Thermobifida alba: one gene and its partner. The protein of the gene in region 1 interacts with the protein of each later gene in a pairwise test. Links are inferred from orthologs where the notes say so. Each region holds a gene or a part of one and is shown on either strand. Other genes may lie near its edges.

What was found.
Region 2: the proteins of FOF52_RS17450 (region 1) and def interact in binary tests that used the Escherichia coli proteins (3 or more experiments, as listed by UniProt). The link is inferred for Thermobifida alba from one-to-one orthologs.

What each region holds. Positions count from the first base shown.
Region 1 is NZ_CP051627.1:3,922,069-3,929,999, reverse strand. Bases 2,623-5,622 are described here. They hold FOF52_RS17450 (aspartate-semialdehyde dehydrogenase), read left to right. Parts: upstream 2,623-3,591; coding sequence 3,592-4,653; downstream 4,654-5,622. Other genes in these bases: FOF52_RS17445 (hypothetical protein), read left to right, coding at 5,150-5,377; FOF52_RS17455 (aspartate kinase), read left to right, coding at 2,623-3,595. In the rest of the region: FOF52_RS17475 (glycoside hydrolase family 15 protein), read right to left, coding at 1-506; FOF52_RS17470 (hypothetical protein), read right to left, coding at 503-868; FOF52_RS17465 (YbaB/EbfC family nucleoid-associated protein), read left to right, coding at 1,078-1,410; recombination mediator RecR, read left to right, coding at 1,501-2,100; more of FOF52_RS17455, read left to right, coding at 2,324-2,622; FOF52_RS17440 (hypothetical protein), read left to right, coding at 5,677-5,907; FOF52_RS17435 (hypothetical protein), read left to right, coding at 6,218-6,445; FOF52_RS17430 (hypothetical protein), read left to right, coding at 6,762-6,989; FOF52_RS17425 (GntR family transcriptional regulator), read right to left, coding at 7,519-7,931.
Region 2 is NZ_CP051627.1:1,836,378-1,844,093, reverse strand. What follows is about bases 1,827-4,611. They hold def (peptide deformylase), read left to right. Parts: upstream 1,827-2,778; coding sequence 2,779-3,444; downstream 3,445-4,611. Other genes in these bases: FOF52_RS08110 (glucuronyl esterase domain-containing protein), read right to left, coding at 4,550-4,611; FOF52_RS08115 (hypothetical protein), read left to right, coding at 3,915-4,436; FOF52_RS08120 (VOC family protein), read left to right, coding at 3,496-3,885; FOF52_RS08130 (HAD-IIB family hydrolase), read left to right, coding at 1,827-2,607. Also shown: FOF52_RS08135 (multidrug effflux MFS transporter), read right to left, coding at 1-386; more of FOF52_RS08130, read left to right, coding at 835-1,826; more of FOF52_RS08110, read right to left, coding at 4,612-6,163; FOF52_RS08105 (hypothetical protein), read right to left, coding at 6,725-7,195. UniProt on the Escherichia coli protein: Removes the formyl group from the N-terminal Met of newly synthesized proteins. Requires at least a dipeptide for an efficient rate of reaction. N-terminal L-methionine is a prerequisite for activity but the enzyme has broad specificity at other positions.

The DNA of each region.
Region 1 (7,931 bases):
CCCCCTTCCCGGCCGGGGACGGCTCCGCCGTGGCCGGACAGCAGGATGCCGCTGCCGTCCTCGACGAGTACGCCGTCCCGCGCCTCCCAGCGGGGGTCGCGGGCACCGTAGTCGGGACGGGCCAGGACCCGGGAGCGGACCCGAACCGTGCCCTGTTCACAGTGGACCAGGCGGACCAGGATTCCGGCGGACACGACGCCCTCGGGGCCGCGGGGGAGGACCGCCAGGAAGTCGTGGCCCACCGCACTCCCCTGCGGGGCCCGCCAGCGGGTGCGGAGCACCAGCGTCTCTCCGACATAGCCCCGTTCGACCGGGGTGGCGTCGGGCACCGTCAACTCCCAGGCCCCGCCGCTGCGCCGGTCCAGCAGCCGAGCGAAGACGCTGGGGCTGTCGAAGCGGGGCGCGCACAGCCACTCCACCGCACCGTCCGGGGCGACGAGTGCGGCGGTGCGGCAGTCGGACAGCATCGCATACTCACTGATCGGTGGAAATTCCGTCGTGTTCATGGCCGCCACTCCGATGGCACGTGTCTGTCGAACAGGCCGGTGGGGAAGTACTGCTCTCCGCTGACGTGGCGGACCGCCGCCCTGTCGGAACTGTGGTGGGCCTGTCCGTGGCGCAGCACCGTCCGGGGCTGTCCGGAAGACACGCGTTCCGGGACGGCGGACCGGACCACGGTCACGGAGCGGGCGCGGCGTCCCGGCTCCGGGGCCGCCCGGACCGGACGGTCCCGGTGGATACTCCATGGCGCGCAGTGGCCGGAGCGCACGTCCTCGACGAGTCCGGCCTCCCGTGCCGTGCACGCCTTGCCCGCCGGGGCTTCGGGGGGAAGCTGCTCGTGGGAGGAGGGAGAACCGTACGTCGTCATGGGTGCTTCCCGTCTGCTTCGAGGCCCTTTCGGGTGTGTCGACGTCCGTGACCGTTGCGCGGGTCGGATGTTTCGGCTATCCCCGCCACCGGCCCGTAAACCCGTGGCGGGGCCCGTCGGAGGCGGAGTTGTGGACCGGTGGAACGGCTAGGCTCGCAGGCACGGACAACCCCGGACCAAGGAGGGAAACAGTGAATCCCGGCGGCGGAATGGACATGCAGGCGATCCTGCAGCAGGCGCAGCAGATGCAGCAGCAGCTCATGGCGGCCCAGCAGGAGTTGGACGAAACCAGGGTGACGGGTTCCTCCGGCGGCGGCCTGGTCAGTGTCACCATGAACGGACGCGGACAGGTCGAGGACATCTCCATCGACCCGAAGGCGGTCGACCCCGACGACGTGTCCGACACCGCGCAGACCATCGCCGACCTGGTGCTCGCGGCCATCCGCGACGCCGAGCGCATGGTGGAGGAGATCCAGCAGCAGAAGATGGGACCGCTCGCGCAGGGGCTGGGCGGCGGCATCCCGGGACTTCCCGGTTTCTGAGCGGGACGACCGGTTCTGGCGAGGGTGGGGTCCCCACCGGTCGGGTGACTCCACTACGGTGGTAGCAAGCACTCCACGAGTAGGCGGGACATGTACGAAGGCGCGGTTCAGAATCTGATCGACGAACTCGGGCGGCTGCCTGGCGTCGGTCCGAAAAGCGCGCAACGTATCGCCTTCCACCTGCTCTCGGCGGAGACCGCCGACGTCAAGCGCCTGGTCAACGCGCTTGTCGCGGTCAAGGAGCGGGTCCGGTTCTGTTCCGTGTGCGGCAACGTCGCCGAGGAGACCCAGTGCCGGATCTGCCGCGACCCGCGCCGCGACGACGCGGTCGTCTGCGTCGTCGAGGAGCCCAAGGACGTCGTGGCCATCGAGCGGACGCGGGAGTTCCGCGGCCGCTACCACGTGCTGGGCGGTGCGATCAGCCCCATCGAGGGTGTCGGCCCCGACGACCTGCGTGTCAAAGAACTGATGGCGCGCCTCTCGGACGGTCGGGTCACCGAGGTGATCCTGGCCACCGATCCGAACCTGGAGGGAGAGGCGACCGCCACCTACCTGGCACGCCTGCTCAAACCCTTGGGGCTGAAGGTCACCCGGCTCGCCAGTGGCCTGCCCGTGGGAGGCGACCTCGAATACGCTGACGAGGTCACCCTGGGTCGGGCCTTCGAGGGCCGCCGCGCCCTCGACTTCTGAGAGTCGGACCTCAGCCCCCTCGCCCCAGCGGCCGTGGCGGATCACCCGGCCGGGCGAGAGCCGTGTCCGGGTGGTCGCTGTCCGCGGCTTTGTGGATATCCCTGTCCCCTTCGCGGGTACCTCCCTGCCTTGGCCCCTGTCGGAGTGCTGGGAGCCGCGAACAACCCGATCACTAGACTGGCTGGTCGATTATTGTGAACCCGATTCCTCAGGAGCGCCGACCGTGGCTTTGATCGTGCAGAAGTACGGCGGATCGTCCGTGGCTGACGCGGAGGCCGTCAAGCGAGTGGCCCAACGGATCGTCGCTCAGAAGAAGGCCGGATACGACGTGGTCGTCGTGGTCTCCGCCATGGGCGACACCACCGACGAACTTCTCGACCTCGCGGAGCAGGTGAGTCCGCTTCCCCCGGGGCGGGAACTGGACATGCTGCTGACCGCCGGGGAGCGGATCTCGATGGCGCTCGTCGCGATGGCCATCGGGAACCTGGGCTACGAGGCCCGTTCCTTCACCGGTTCGCAGGCGGGTGTCATCACCACGTCCCTGCACGGCAACGCGAAGATCATCGACGTCACCCCGGGCCGGATCAAGGACGCGCTCGCCGAGGGCGCGATCTGCATCGTCGCCGGCTTCCAGGGGGTGTCGCAGGACAGCAAGGACATCACCACCCTGGGGCGCGGAGGTTCGGACACCACGGCCGTCGCGCTCGCCGCCGCGCTCAACGCCGACGTGTGCGAGATCTACACCGACGTGGACGGCGTGTTCACCGCTGATCCGCGTATCGTCCCCTCCGCCCGGCGCATCCCCAAGATCTCCTACGAAGAGATGCTGGAGATGGCGGCCTCCGGCGCCAAGATCCTGCACCTGCGCTGCGTGGAGTACGCCCGACGGTACGGCATCCCGCTGCACGTGCGCTCGTCTTTCAATCAGAAGCCCGGTACCTGGGTCGTCTCGGAAGTTGAGGAAACCGAAGGCATGGAACAACCGATCATCTCCGGCGTGGCGCATGACCGGAGCGAGGCCAAGATCACGGTCGTGGGCGTGCCCGACCGCGTCGGGGAGGCGGCGGCGATCTTCAAGGCCCTGGCCGATGCCGAGATCAACGTCGACATGATCGTGCAGAACGTGTCCGCGGCGTCCACCTCGCGCACCGACATCTCCTTCACCCTTCCTTCCGACTCGGGGCAGAGCGCGTTGGCCGCGCTGAAGAAGATCCAGGACAAGGTCGGTTTCGAGTCGCTGCTGTACAACGACCGGATCGGCAAGGTGTCGCTGATCGGTGCGGGCATGCGCTCCTACCCGGGGGTCACCGCCCGGTTCTTCGACGCCGTGGCCCGGCAGGGCATCAACATCGACATGATCTCCACCTCCGAGATCCGCATCTCGATCGTGGTGGAGCAGGACGACGTGGACGCCGCGGTGGCCGCCGCGCACAGTGAGTTCCAGTTGGACGCCGATCAGGTAGAGGCCGTCGTTTACGGAGGTACCGGCCGATGAGCAACCGTCTTCCCACTCTCGCCGTCGTCGGGGCTACCGGCGCCGTGGGCACTGTCATGCTGGACATCCTCTCCACCCGCGAGAACGTGTGGGGGGAGATCCGCCTGGTGGCGTCGGCCCGTTCCGCGGGCAAGCGGCTCACCGTGCGCGGTGAGGAGGTCGAGGTCCAGGCACTGGCTCCGGAGGTCTTCGACGGGGTGGACGTGGCGATGTTCGACGTCCCCGACGAGGTGTCGAAGGAGTGGGCTCCGGTCGCGGTGGCGCGGGGCGCGGTCGCCGTCGACAACTCCGGCGCGTTCCGGTTGGACGACGACGTGCCGCTGGTGGTACCCGAGGTCAACGGCGAACAGGTCCGGAACCGGCCGCGCGGCATCATCAGCAACCCGAACTGCACCACGCTGTCGATGATCGTGGCGATCGGCGCGCTGCACCGGGCCTACGGGCTCACCGACCTGGTGGTCAGCTCCTACCAGGCCGCCTCCGGTGCGGGCCAGGAGGGGGTCGACACCCTGCACGACCAGATCGCGAAGGTCTCCACGGACCGCACTCTGGGCTCCAGGGCGGGCGACGTGCGGGCCGCGGTCGGCGAGCTGGGGCCGTTCCCCGCCCCGCTGGCCATGAACGTGGTGCCGTGGGCCGGGTCGCTCAAGGACGACGGCTGGTCGTCGGAGGAGCTGAAGGTCCGCAACGAGTCCCGCAAGATCCTCGGTCTTCCGGATCTTCGGGTGGCGGTGACCTGTGTGCGCGTGCCGGTGGTCACCACTCACTCGCTCGCGATCCACGCGACCTTCGCCACCGAGGTGGACGCCGACGAGGCCCGTCGGCTGCTGGCCTCCTCTCCCGGGGTGGTCGTGCAGGACGATCCGGCCAAGGGGGAGTTCCCGACCCCGGCCGACGTGGTCGGCACCGACCCGACCTGGGTGGGGCGCATCCGTCGTTCGATCGACGACCCGCGGTCGCTGGACCTGTTCCTGTGCGGGGACAACCTGCGTAAGGGTGCGGCGCTGAACACCGCGCAGATCGCCGAACTGCTTGCGGCGGAGTTCACCGCCGGTTAGTTCGGAGTCCCAGCGGGGGCCTGTTTCCGCGTCTGCGGTCGGGGAGGGTTGGTCGCCTGGCCGACCCGGTGAACGTGTCCGGTTCGCCGGTGTCGGGTGGGCTCCGCCCTCCCCGTTTTCTGTTCCCGGCCCGGCCGTGTCCGGTCGGGTGTCTCGGGTCGGCCGGTGGTCGTCGCCTCCCGCTCCCCGGCCCCGGTCCGGGACCCCTTTTTTCGGAAAGAGAATTTCTGTTCCGCTTCGCGTTCCCACGGAACCTTTCTCCGGCTCTCCCGGGAATTCGGGGGAACCACAGCCCTCCTTCCAGAGGAGAAGCCATCGGAACCGCCTCCGCAAGAACAGTAAAAGGATGGCAAGAAAAGACGAGGAGAGGTTTCTGCGGAGCCGCTCAATGGGCATCGCCCTTCTGGGTGACATTCGGCATCCGAAGTGGATTGGTCGACGAGATCCGTATCGTCGGCGATCTTTGACGAAAGGTATGTCTCAAATGCGGCGAATCATGAAGCTGGCTGCCGTGGGCGCGATGACCGCCGGCCTGGTCGGCGCCGGGGCCTCGACCGCCCTGGCCGGCGACTACACCGAGGTCACCGCCACCGAGGTCGCCCAGTGCATCTCGACGCAGGAGGCCACTGGCGTCGGCCTGCTCCTGGGCCTGGGCCTCAACCTGAACCTGCTCAACTCCGCAGCCTGCTCCGGCAGCGTCAACGTCAACGACATCAACGACTAGGACCGAACCCGGTTCTGGCTCGGAGACGTTTCCTGCCGCACAGCGGAACAGCCGCCTCCCACGGAAACCCCGCGGGAGGCGGCCTCGTTTTTCCCCCGAATCCCCTCGGTAACCAGAAGGCCAACAGGCGCAAAGAGAGTCCAGGACACAGGATTTCCGGTCCTGTCCGGCAGACGGGTGGGGCATTGTTTGTGGTGCGCGGTTCAGAGAGACGTTCTGAAGAACGCGCTGACGATGGGTGGCTTCTTCTCCAGCCACCGACGACATCAGAGAAAGGTATGTCTCAAATGCGGCGAATCATGAAGCTGGCTGCCGTGGGTGCGATGACCGCCGGCCTGGTCGGCGCCGGGGCCTCGGCCGCCCTGGCCAGCGGCGACTACACCGAGATCACCGCCACCAAGGTCGCCCAGTGCATCGAGGCCCAGGAGGCCCTCGGCGCCGGTCTGCTCGTGGGTGCGGGTCTGAACGCGAACCTGCTCAACTCCGCAGCCTGCTCCGGCAGCGTCAACGTCAACGACATCAACGACTAGGACCGAACCCGGTTCTGGCTCGGAGACGTTTCCTGCCGCACAGCGGAACAGCCGCCTCCCACGGAAACCCCGCGGGAGGCGGCCTCGTGTTCTCCGCCGTCCGATCGGCAGACACCGGCGGTAACAACATTGCCCTCCGACGCAAAGAAATGACAAGGAACGAGTTCTTGCAGCGCTCGGGAAGATTCTCGTGGCATTGTTGTCGTGCGCGGTCCGGGAATCCCTCTCGACCAGCGTGAAAAGTGGATTCGACAGCTTTTTCCGGCTGTCACTACCGTCATCGAAAGGTATGTCTCAAATGCGGCGAATCATGAAGCTGGCTGCCGTGGGCGCGATGACCGCGGGCCTGGTCGGCGCCGGGGCCTCGGCCGCCCTGGCCGGTGACTACACCGAGATCACCGCCACCGAGGCCGCCCAGTGCATCGCCGGCGAGTCCGCTCAGGGACTGAGCCTGCTGATCGGCCTGGGCGCGAACGTCAACGCCCTCAACTCCGGGGCCTGCACCGGCAGCGTCAACATCAACGACATCAACGACTAGGACCGGATCCCAGTTCTGCTTCGGAGACGTTTCTCTGCTGTCTTCCGAGCGGCCGCTCCCCGCACGCTCCGCGGGGGGCGGTTTCCGTTTCCCATTCCCCCCACTTCTCGGCCATTCCTCCACAGAATGGACAGTAATGAAACTGCCAACGGAAGTAAAGGAATGGCATGACGCGCGTTGCTTCATTCAGGGGCGCCGACGGTGGGGCATTGTTGCAATGCGCGACCGAGCGATCGGATCGACGCGACCGTTGGAACGACGGCCTTTCCGGCTGTCGCTACCGTCATTGAAAGGTATGTCTCAAATGCGGCGAATCATGAAGCTGGCTGCCGTGGGCGCGATGACCGCGGGCCTGGTCGGCGCCGGGGCCTCGGCCGCCCTGGCCGGTGACTACACCGAGGTCACCGCCACCGAGGCCGCGCAGTGCATCTCGGCGCAGGAGGCCACCGGTGCCGGCCTGCTCCTGGGCCTGGGCCTCAACCTGAACCTGCTCAACTCCGCAGCCTGCGCCGGCAACCTCAACGTCAACGACGTCAACAACTAGGAGCGCGCCACCGGTCCGTACGGATCGGTAACCCCACTCCACCGGCCGCCTCCCACGGCACCTGCCCGGGAGGCGGCCCCGGCACTCGACCCACGCCGCTTGGCGGCGTGGGCCAGCGGCGTTTCCAGCACGGGAAAGCATCCGGCAGCCTTCCCGCGTGACTCGGTCCGACCTCACCCGCCCCGGCCGTCGACTGTCGCCGAGAGACGACGCCCGGGCACGGAGCCGTCGTTCGGCGGCTGCCCCGGACCGTTGACGGACCACGTCGCAGGATGCCGTGCCCCTGCGCAGGTGACGGAGCCGGTCACGGCGGGCGTGACGCCCCGGCCCCGTCCAGCGGCAGCGACCAGCCCTCCTGGTCGGCGGCCGCCACGACCCCTCCGGCGAGGCGGCCGTACCCCTGGTGCGGTGCGTGTCCAGCCCGGGGTTGGCCGTCGTGGAACCGGCTCCGGGCTCCCGCCGCTCCGCCTCCGCCGCCCTCGGGCGTGCCCCTGCTCGACGAGCCCCCGGACGACACCGTCGGAGGGGGTCACCCCTGGACGCGCTCCTTCCCCGGCGGCCCCTCCGGCCCCGCCACCCCCGCGGAGGAGGAGTCCGCCGCCTCCTGAGGAGCCGCGGGAGACGGCTTACCGCTGTGCCGGAACGTCTGTTCCCCACCGCGCGACGGAGCCAACCGGTAACCGAGACGACAGTGGTCCGCCGAGACGATGAGGTCGGAGGTCTCCACGGGACACCGTCCGGCGAAGTGGGTGCGCTGGACCACCAGCATGGACGCGCCCGGCGCCAGAGCGAGCCGCCGCGCTTCCGGTTCCCGCAACCCCCGGACCGACACCTCCTCCTCGACCCGGTCCACGGTGATCCCCACCCCGGCGAGACGGTCCGCGACACCGAGCCCGGGAAGCTCTCCCGGGGTCCGCCCGGTGTTGAGGGTGAGCAGGGCCG
Region 2 (7,716 bases), 2.1 Mb from region 1 along the record:
ACCGTGGGCACCACGGCACTGGCCAGCGAGGAAAGAGTGAACACGCCCGCGCCCACCAGCAGCGGCACACGCCGCCCCCAGCGGTCGCTGAGCGGGCCGAGCACCAGCTGGCCCACGGCCAGCCCCACCATGATCGCGGTCAGGGTCAGCTGCACCTGGGCCTCGGTGGCCCCCAGGTCAGCGGAGATCTCGGGGAAAGCCGGCAGGTACAGGTCGGTGGCCAGCGAACTGGTGGCGGTCAGCAGGCTCAGCACGAAGACCAGAAGGGCCGCGGCCTGCCGGGAACGGCCCCGGGGCGCGGTGCCGGCTGTCGGCTGCCGGACGACGGACGACCGAAGCGCGGCGGAGGCGGCGGACATGCGGGGACGCAGAGTGGTCAAAGACAACTGCATACTCCGAGACGCGTCGAAAGGACGTGGAAGCAAGGGAACAAGGGAGGGTGCGCCACAGAGAAAGGCGCGGGAGAGTCCGCTGGGGTCGCGCTCGGGACGCTCGTGGGCGTCCCCTCCGCCGTGTCCCCCACACGGAGGCGGTTCCGCTGCGGAACCAGGTCCCCGACGAGGTCGGACCACGACCTTCGGGATACGCGCCTGACAACAAACCCGCGAGGCGTGAATAATCCGGCGAAATCCGGTTCACGGGTGTGACCTGAGGCACCGTCCCGAACCCGCAGAACAGCAGGGAGAGCCGGGACCTGTGAGAGCCGCCACCATCGGCCCGCAGAGGATTGGCGGCAACCGGAACGGGGAAAACACGCCCGAACCGCTCCGCGAAGCATGGCCGCCGCGAATCCGGACAGAAGCCCCACAGGATCTCGATCCGGTGGAGGTGGGAATGCGGTACCACGTGCTGGCCTGCGACTACGACGAGACACTCGCCACCGGAGGCAGAGTCGACGACGCGACCGTGCACGCACTGGAACGGCTGTCCCGCTCGGGACGCCGCCTGGTCATGGTCACCGGACGCCGCCTCGACGACCTGCTCGGCGTGTTCGGCCACGTCGACCTGTTCGACCTAGTGGTCGCCGAGAACGGCGGCGTGCTCTACGACCCGCGGCAGCGCGAGCACTGGCGGCTCGCCGAGAAGCCCCCCGCCGAGTTCACGGCCCGGCTGCGCTCCCACGGCGTCGACCCGCTCGCGGCAGGCGAGGTGATCGTGGCCACCCGCCGACCCCACGACCGCACGGTCCTGGACAGCATCCGCGAACTGGGCCTGGAACTCCAGGTCATCTACAACAAGGGCGCCGTCATGGTGCTCCCCCCGGGAGTCAACAAAGCGTCGGGGCTGGCCGCCGCACTACACCGGCTGGAACGCTCCCCCCACTCCGCGGTCGCCGTCGGCGACGCCGAGAACGACCACGCCATGCTGCACACCTGCGAGTGCGCGGTCGCCGTCGCCAACGCCCTGGAGTCGGTCAAGAAGACCAGCGACCTCGCCCTGGAGCGCCCCAACGGCCGGGGAGTGGCCGAACTGGCCGACCGGATCCTCGCCGACGACCTGGCCGACGTGTCCGTCACCCGCCACGACCTGCACTTCGGCACCGCGGGCAGCACCCCTTCGGCCATCGCACCGTACGGCACGGCCGTGGCAGTGGCGGGCCCCTCCGGCAGCGGCAAGTCCACCGCCGCGACCGCACTGCTGGAGCGGCTCGGGGAGAGCGGCTACCAGTACTGCGTGATCGACCCCGAAGGCGACTACGCCGACTTCGAGGGAGTGACCGCGTTCGGCGACGCCACCCGCGCCCCGTCGATCGACGAGGTGCTGGCCGCGCTGCGCGACCCCGACACCAACGTCGCCGTCACCATGCTCGCCGTCCCGCTGCGCGACCGGCCCGCCTTCTTCGCCGGCCTGCTGCCCCGCCTGGTGGGACTACACGCCGAACTGGGCCACCCCGCCTGGCTGGTGGTCGACGAAGCCCACCACCTGATGCCCGTGGAACTGGCGCAGCTGCCCCTGCGCGTCCCCGCCGACATCGGCGGCCTGATGCTCGTCACCGTGCACCCCGAAACACTCAGCCCGCTGGCGTTGGAACTCGTCAACACCGTCGTCGCGGTCGGCGACCGGCCCGAGGACACCCTCGGCGCGTTCGCCTCGGCCACCGGCCGCCCCCCGCCGCGGCTGGCCGCGGCCCCCGCCGCCCCCGAGGAACAGCGGGAGTCGATCGTCTCCGACACCGCCGTGTGGCGGGTCGACCGAGCCGAGGCGCACCGGGTCAGACTCGCCCCCGGCGAGGCGCACCGCACCCGGCACCGCCGCAAGTACGCCGCGGGCACGCTGTCACCCGACAAGAGCTTCTACTTCGTCGGACCGCAGGAGAGACTGCGGCTGCGCGCCCGCAACCTGCACGCGTTCGTGGAACTGGCCGAGGGGGTGGACGACGACACCTGGACCCACCACCTGCGCCGCCACGACTACTCGCGGTGGCTGCACGACTCGGTGCGCGACGACGAACTCGCCGAGTCGGTACGGCAGGTGGAACAGGACGCGGATCTCACACCCGCCGACAGCCGCCGCGCGATCGCGCGACTGGTCGACGAGCACTACACCCTGCCCGCCGAACCCACCAGCTACGACCCCGACCGGGGACGCGAGACCCGCACGCCGTGACCCGCGCCCGTGAAACCCACGCTCAGACGTCCGTTATCGTCGGGAACACCGGAAGCGCGGTCCGCTGGTACCGTGCAGGAGCCGTTCCGGTCACGGAGCCCTCGGCGCGGCCGACCACCCGTCCGGAAGCCGGCACGGCCGCCCGATTCATCTGGAAAGACGAGTCAAGCGATGTCTGAGCAGCACGTGTCCGAAACCCCCGTCGACACCCGGGTACGGGTCCAGGGCCAGCCCGTGGACTCCTATCCCCAGTGGGCGCCCGAAGCCGCCCGCGGCAGGACGCTGCGGGTCACCGTCGTCGGAGAGGACGTCCTCCACCGGCGCAACGCCGAGGCCACCGAGTTCGGCACCCCCGAACTGCGTGCGCTCGTCGACGACATGTTCCGCACCATGTACGTCGCCGAGGGAGTGGGCCTGGCCGCCAACCAGGTGGGCGTGGACCTGCGGCTGTTCGTCTACGACTGCCCCGACGACGACGGGGTGCGCCACGTGGGCCACATCATCAATCCCGTACTGGAGACCTGGGGCGTGGAGGAGGAGGGCCTGGTCGTGGAGAACGAGGGCTGCCTGTCGGTCCCCGGCCCGCACGCCGAACTGCCCCGCGCCCCCTACGCCCGGGTGACCGGCTTCGACCGGGACGGCACCCCGGTGACCGTCGAAGGCAGCGGCTACTTCGCGCGCTGCCTGCAGCACGAGACCGACCACACCCTGGGCCGCCTCTACATCGACCGGCTGTCCAAACGGGAACGCAAGAAGGTCCTCAAGACCATGAACGACATGAAGGACCAGGTCTTCGCCCGCCGCGCGGAGAACGCCGAAACCATGCGTTTCGAGTAGCGTCCCGTGTCCCATCCGGCCGCAGGAGCCGGCGGCCCGTAGCATCGGGGCATGCTCAACGTCCTCAGCAGCCGTGTCCTGCTGCGTCCCACCGACCTGGAGCGCAGCCGTGCCTTCTACCGGGACGTGCTGGGGCTGGCGATCTACCGCGAGTTCGGACCGTACGAGCAGCGCGGCACGGTGTTCTTCCTGGGAGGCGGCTTCCTGGAACTGTCGGGGGGCTGCGAACGTCCCCCCGACCCCGAAGCCGTCCAGTTGTGGCTGCAGGTGCCCGACGCGGCCGCCGCGCACGCCGAACTCGCCGAACGCGGCGTCACCATCCTGCGTGAACCCCGCCGCGAGCCGTGGGGTCTGGTCGAGATATGGATCGCCGACCCCGACGGACTGCGGATCTGCGTGGTCGAGGTCCCCGAGGACCACCCGCTGCGCTACCGGCCCTGAACGCCTGTGACAGCGCTAAGCTGCACAGGATGAATGGCACACCCGTTCCCGCGGCCACGCTGGTCGCCGCCGTTCCCGTGCTCGCGCCGGTCGGCCGGACCGAGCGCGGCCGGGTCAGTTCCGCCACGGTGCCGCCCGGGCGCGCGCTGCCCGACAAGGTGGTGGTGGACTTCGGGTGGCGTTCGGCCGACGCCCACCTCGACCTGGAGATCACCGTCCGCAGCTGGGAGGCCGACACCCCGCCGCAGGAGCGGTGGCTGCGCGCGTTCTGCACCGAACGCGACGTCATGCAGCGCTGCACCGTCGGCGCGGCCGACTGGACCGCGCCCGCACCCGCCCCCGACGCCGCCTGGTCGGACCGTTGGCTCACCGTCGACGGGACCGCGCGTCCGTTCACCGTGCTGCGCACCGCGCACTCCTGGGTCGCCGCCGCGGTGCTGGACACCGACTGGATGGTGCGCCTGTTCGCCCCCGCCGAGCCCGCCGAACTCACCGCCCTGCGTCGGATCACCGACCCGGATGACCTGCGGCCCCTGCTCGGCAGGGACTGAGTACGGCAGCGGCCGCCCCCTCCGTGGCCGCTGCGCGTCGTCCCTGCCGGAGCGGGGACGGAAGCGGGGCCGGCCCCGGCGGGCGACGGGGTGCCGGGGCCGACCGGTGGACATCAGGGACTGCTGCAGGTGATGGCGCTGGGCGCAGAGGAACCACCGGTGGCGACGAAGCCGAAGGTGAGGGATCCGTTGGCCGCGATGGTGCCGTTCCACGGGGTGTTGCGTACCGTGACGGACCCGCTGGTTCCGGTGTTCTGTCCGTTCCAGAGGTTGCTGATGGACTGGCCGGGGGCCAGGGTCATGGTGACGGTCCAGCCGTTGAGCGTGCCGGTGCTGTTGTTGCGGACGGTCACCTCGCCCTGGAAACCGCCGTCCCAGCTGTTGACCGTCCGGTAGTCGGCGATGCAGGCTCCCCCCGGGGCACCGGGGTTGCCCGGACCGCCCGGGCCGCCGGGATCTCCCGGGTCTCCCGGGCCGCCGGGATCACCGGGGCCGTCGGCCAGGGTCGGGGTCTGCCAGTTCCTCCACTGGGACAGGTTGCCGGACTTGCCGGGAGCGATCCTCATCTGGCCGGGGGCGCTGCCGTTGCCCAGCAGGAACGCCTGGATGCTCTGCTGCAGGGGAGCCCGCCACTCGGACCGGTTCGCGCAGTGGGTGCCGTCCTGGACGTCGGACCAGTAGGTGATGTTGCTCTGCGCGCCCAGCGCCTCGTAGATCTCGGCGCCGGCCAGGGCCGCCACACTTCCGGAGCGGGCGCCCAGCCAGTCGATGTGGGGGTTCTCCATGATGAGCAGGCCCCGCGGCGCGATCATGCCGATGATCTGGTGGGTGTCCACCGGAAGCGCGTTCGGGTTGCCGGTGTAGGAGCCGAACGCGTCACCCAGCCACGGCTGCTCGGAGTAGGCGCTGCTCAGCGGCTGGGCACCGGACTCCTGGGCGACCGCGCGGAAGGCGGAGGCGCCGCCGGTGCCCGACTCGATCGGCATGGTCAGCGCGATGCGCTGGTCGAACGCTCCGGCCACGAAGGCGCCCTTGCCGAACCGCGAGCATCCCGTGACGCCGGTCGCGTCCGCGCGGAGGATGGAGCCGCCCGACTGCTCGATGACGTCGATGATCCGGCTCACCCCCCAGCCCCAGGCAGCCAGCAGTCCCGTACTGCTGGAGGAACCGTAGATGTCGTAGAACGCGCCCTGCTTGCTGTTGCGTGACGTGTTCTCGTTGCCGACCGCGTAGGGGTCGTAGTTGATGACGGCGGCGCCAGCGGCCTTGATGGCGGCCGTGTCCGCGCCCAGGCCGCCCAGGACGACGACGGCCGGGAAGGGACCGGAACCGCTCGGCAGGTCCACCGTCGCCGAGAAGCTGGTGCTCCTGCCCTGATGGCTCACCTGCACGGTGATACGGGAGGACGTGACCGTCCCGGTCACACTGTCGGGTTTGCCGGGTTTCTCGCCGTAGACGTACCGCTCCGCCAGTTCCCTGATCTCCGCCCGACGGCACTCCCATTCGCTCTTGCTGGTGATGCGCGTGCCGTCCAGTTTCGTGAAGGGGTCGGGGAGCAGGGAGTGGGCGGCGAAGGAACCCGGGAGGGACACCTGGCAGTGGGTGCCGTTGTCCTCGGCGGCGAGAGCGGTGCCCGCCTGCGGGGTGAAGGTGGCGGCGACCAGGCTCGCGACGGCCACGAAGGCTGTGGCCGCCCATACCCGGGGCCGGTGTCGGGGGAAGCGCATGGGACCTCCAGAAGGGGCACTCTCGACGGGAGCGGTCCCCTGGTGGACGCTGTCGGGACGTGGAGCAGTCGGTGTCCGCCAGGCGGGGGAGAGGCACCGGTCCGGCCCGGCGGGGTGCCGCCGCGAGCGCGGTGACGGAGATGGAACGGGCGCACTCCTGCTGAGGAGGGCGTTGTGGGGGGTCGCAGGCCGGGGCCAGGACCAGAGGGTGCCCTCAAGGTAATAGAAACTCTCGGTAATCTTCCAGTGTCTCAGTGAAGTTTTTTCGGTGTTTTCCGGAAGTTTTCGACGTGGGGTGGTCGGATGCGCAACGGAGGTACGGGGCTTCCCGGCCTCGCTCCAGCGACTCCGGTGGAACGAGTACAGCCCGGCTCCCCTGACCGGAAGCCCCGGCTCCGCACTCGGCACACCAGGGAAGGGAGCCGGTACGCCTCACCCCCGGCAGGAGGAAACCCGACGGCCGCGGCGCCACTCACATCAGGACCGCGCCCACCGCCGCAGACGCCCCACGGCCCAGAGCCGGCAGGGGAAGGAGTTCCCGAGCAGACCGTGCGACACCCCTCACGGCAACCCAGCCGAGCAGGGGGACCAGGCGTCCACAAGAGCGCGAGCCCCGGCACTGACGTCCGCGCAGGCCCGCTCCCGGTCCGCGGGATCCCCGACGAGGAAGACCGCACAGAAGCGGCGACCGAGCCGTCGACCGTGGCCGCTGTCCGCAAGAGCCGGGTGGAAGCAGACGCTCTCCGCGAGCTCGATGACGGTGCCGCTGTCATCGGAGGCAGGGATCGCGGATGCCGCCTCACATGCCAGAACGAGATGGGTGGTCGGTTCGTCGGGCCAGTCCACACCCAGCTCGCGCAACGCCTCGGCGAAAAGCTCCAGCGAGGGGTCGGCGGGGCCCAGGCCGGCGACCCCTCGCAGCGCCGGGGAATCGAGCCCGCGGACGGGCGCGCGGGCGGCATGCACCGGCAGGTCGGACGAGGCACACACCCCGACCCCCGTCCGCGCGGCCACCAGGATCAGCTGCTCCACGCAGCGGACCTACAGAATCTCTCCGGAAACCCGACCGGCAAGTCTCCCACCGGGCACGGAACGGACCGCCCACGGTGACCGCCGCGAGGGAGACACCGAACTCCGTGCCGTGCACACAGCAGGAACGCGGCCCCCGGCGCTGCACACCACCGCCCGCATCGCCGCCCCGGCGAAACGCACGCCACCCGAACGCTCCAGTGCCTCACACGGGCCGCGGCCCCTCCGGGACCGGGAACAGACGGTGGCCGTACACTTCGTCGCGGGCCGCCAGCCACACGGCGGGTGAGAAGACCCCCGGCGGTACGGCGCCAGCGGCAACTCCGCCGGCCGACCCCACCGGCAGAGACACCGAGGAGCAACCGCGCCGACGGTGCAACGGGCGGTTCCGTGCGCTGCGCCATCCGCAGGGCGAAAACACTTGCGGGATGCTGACGGAACACCTGCGGACCGTGACCATGACCGGAGAGTCACGTCCGCCCCGGAGCCGGGAACAGCACCGAGCAGGCCACCGACGGCAGGTG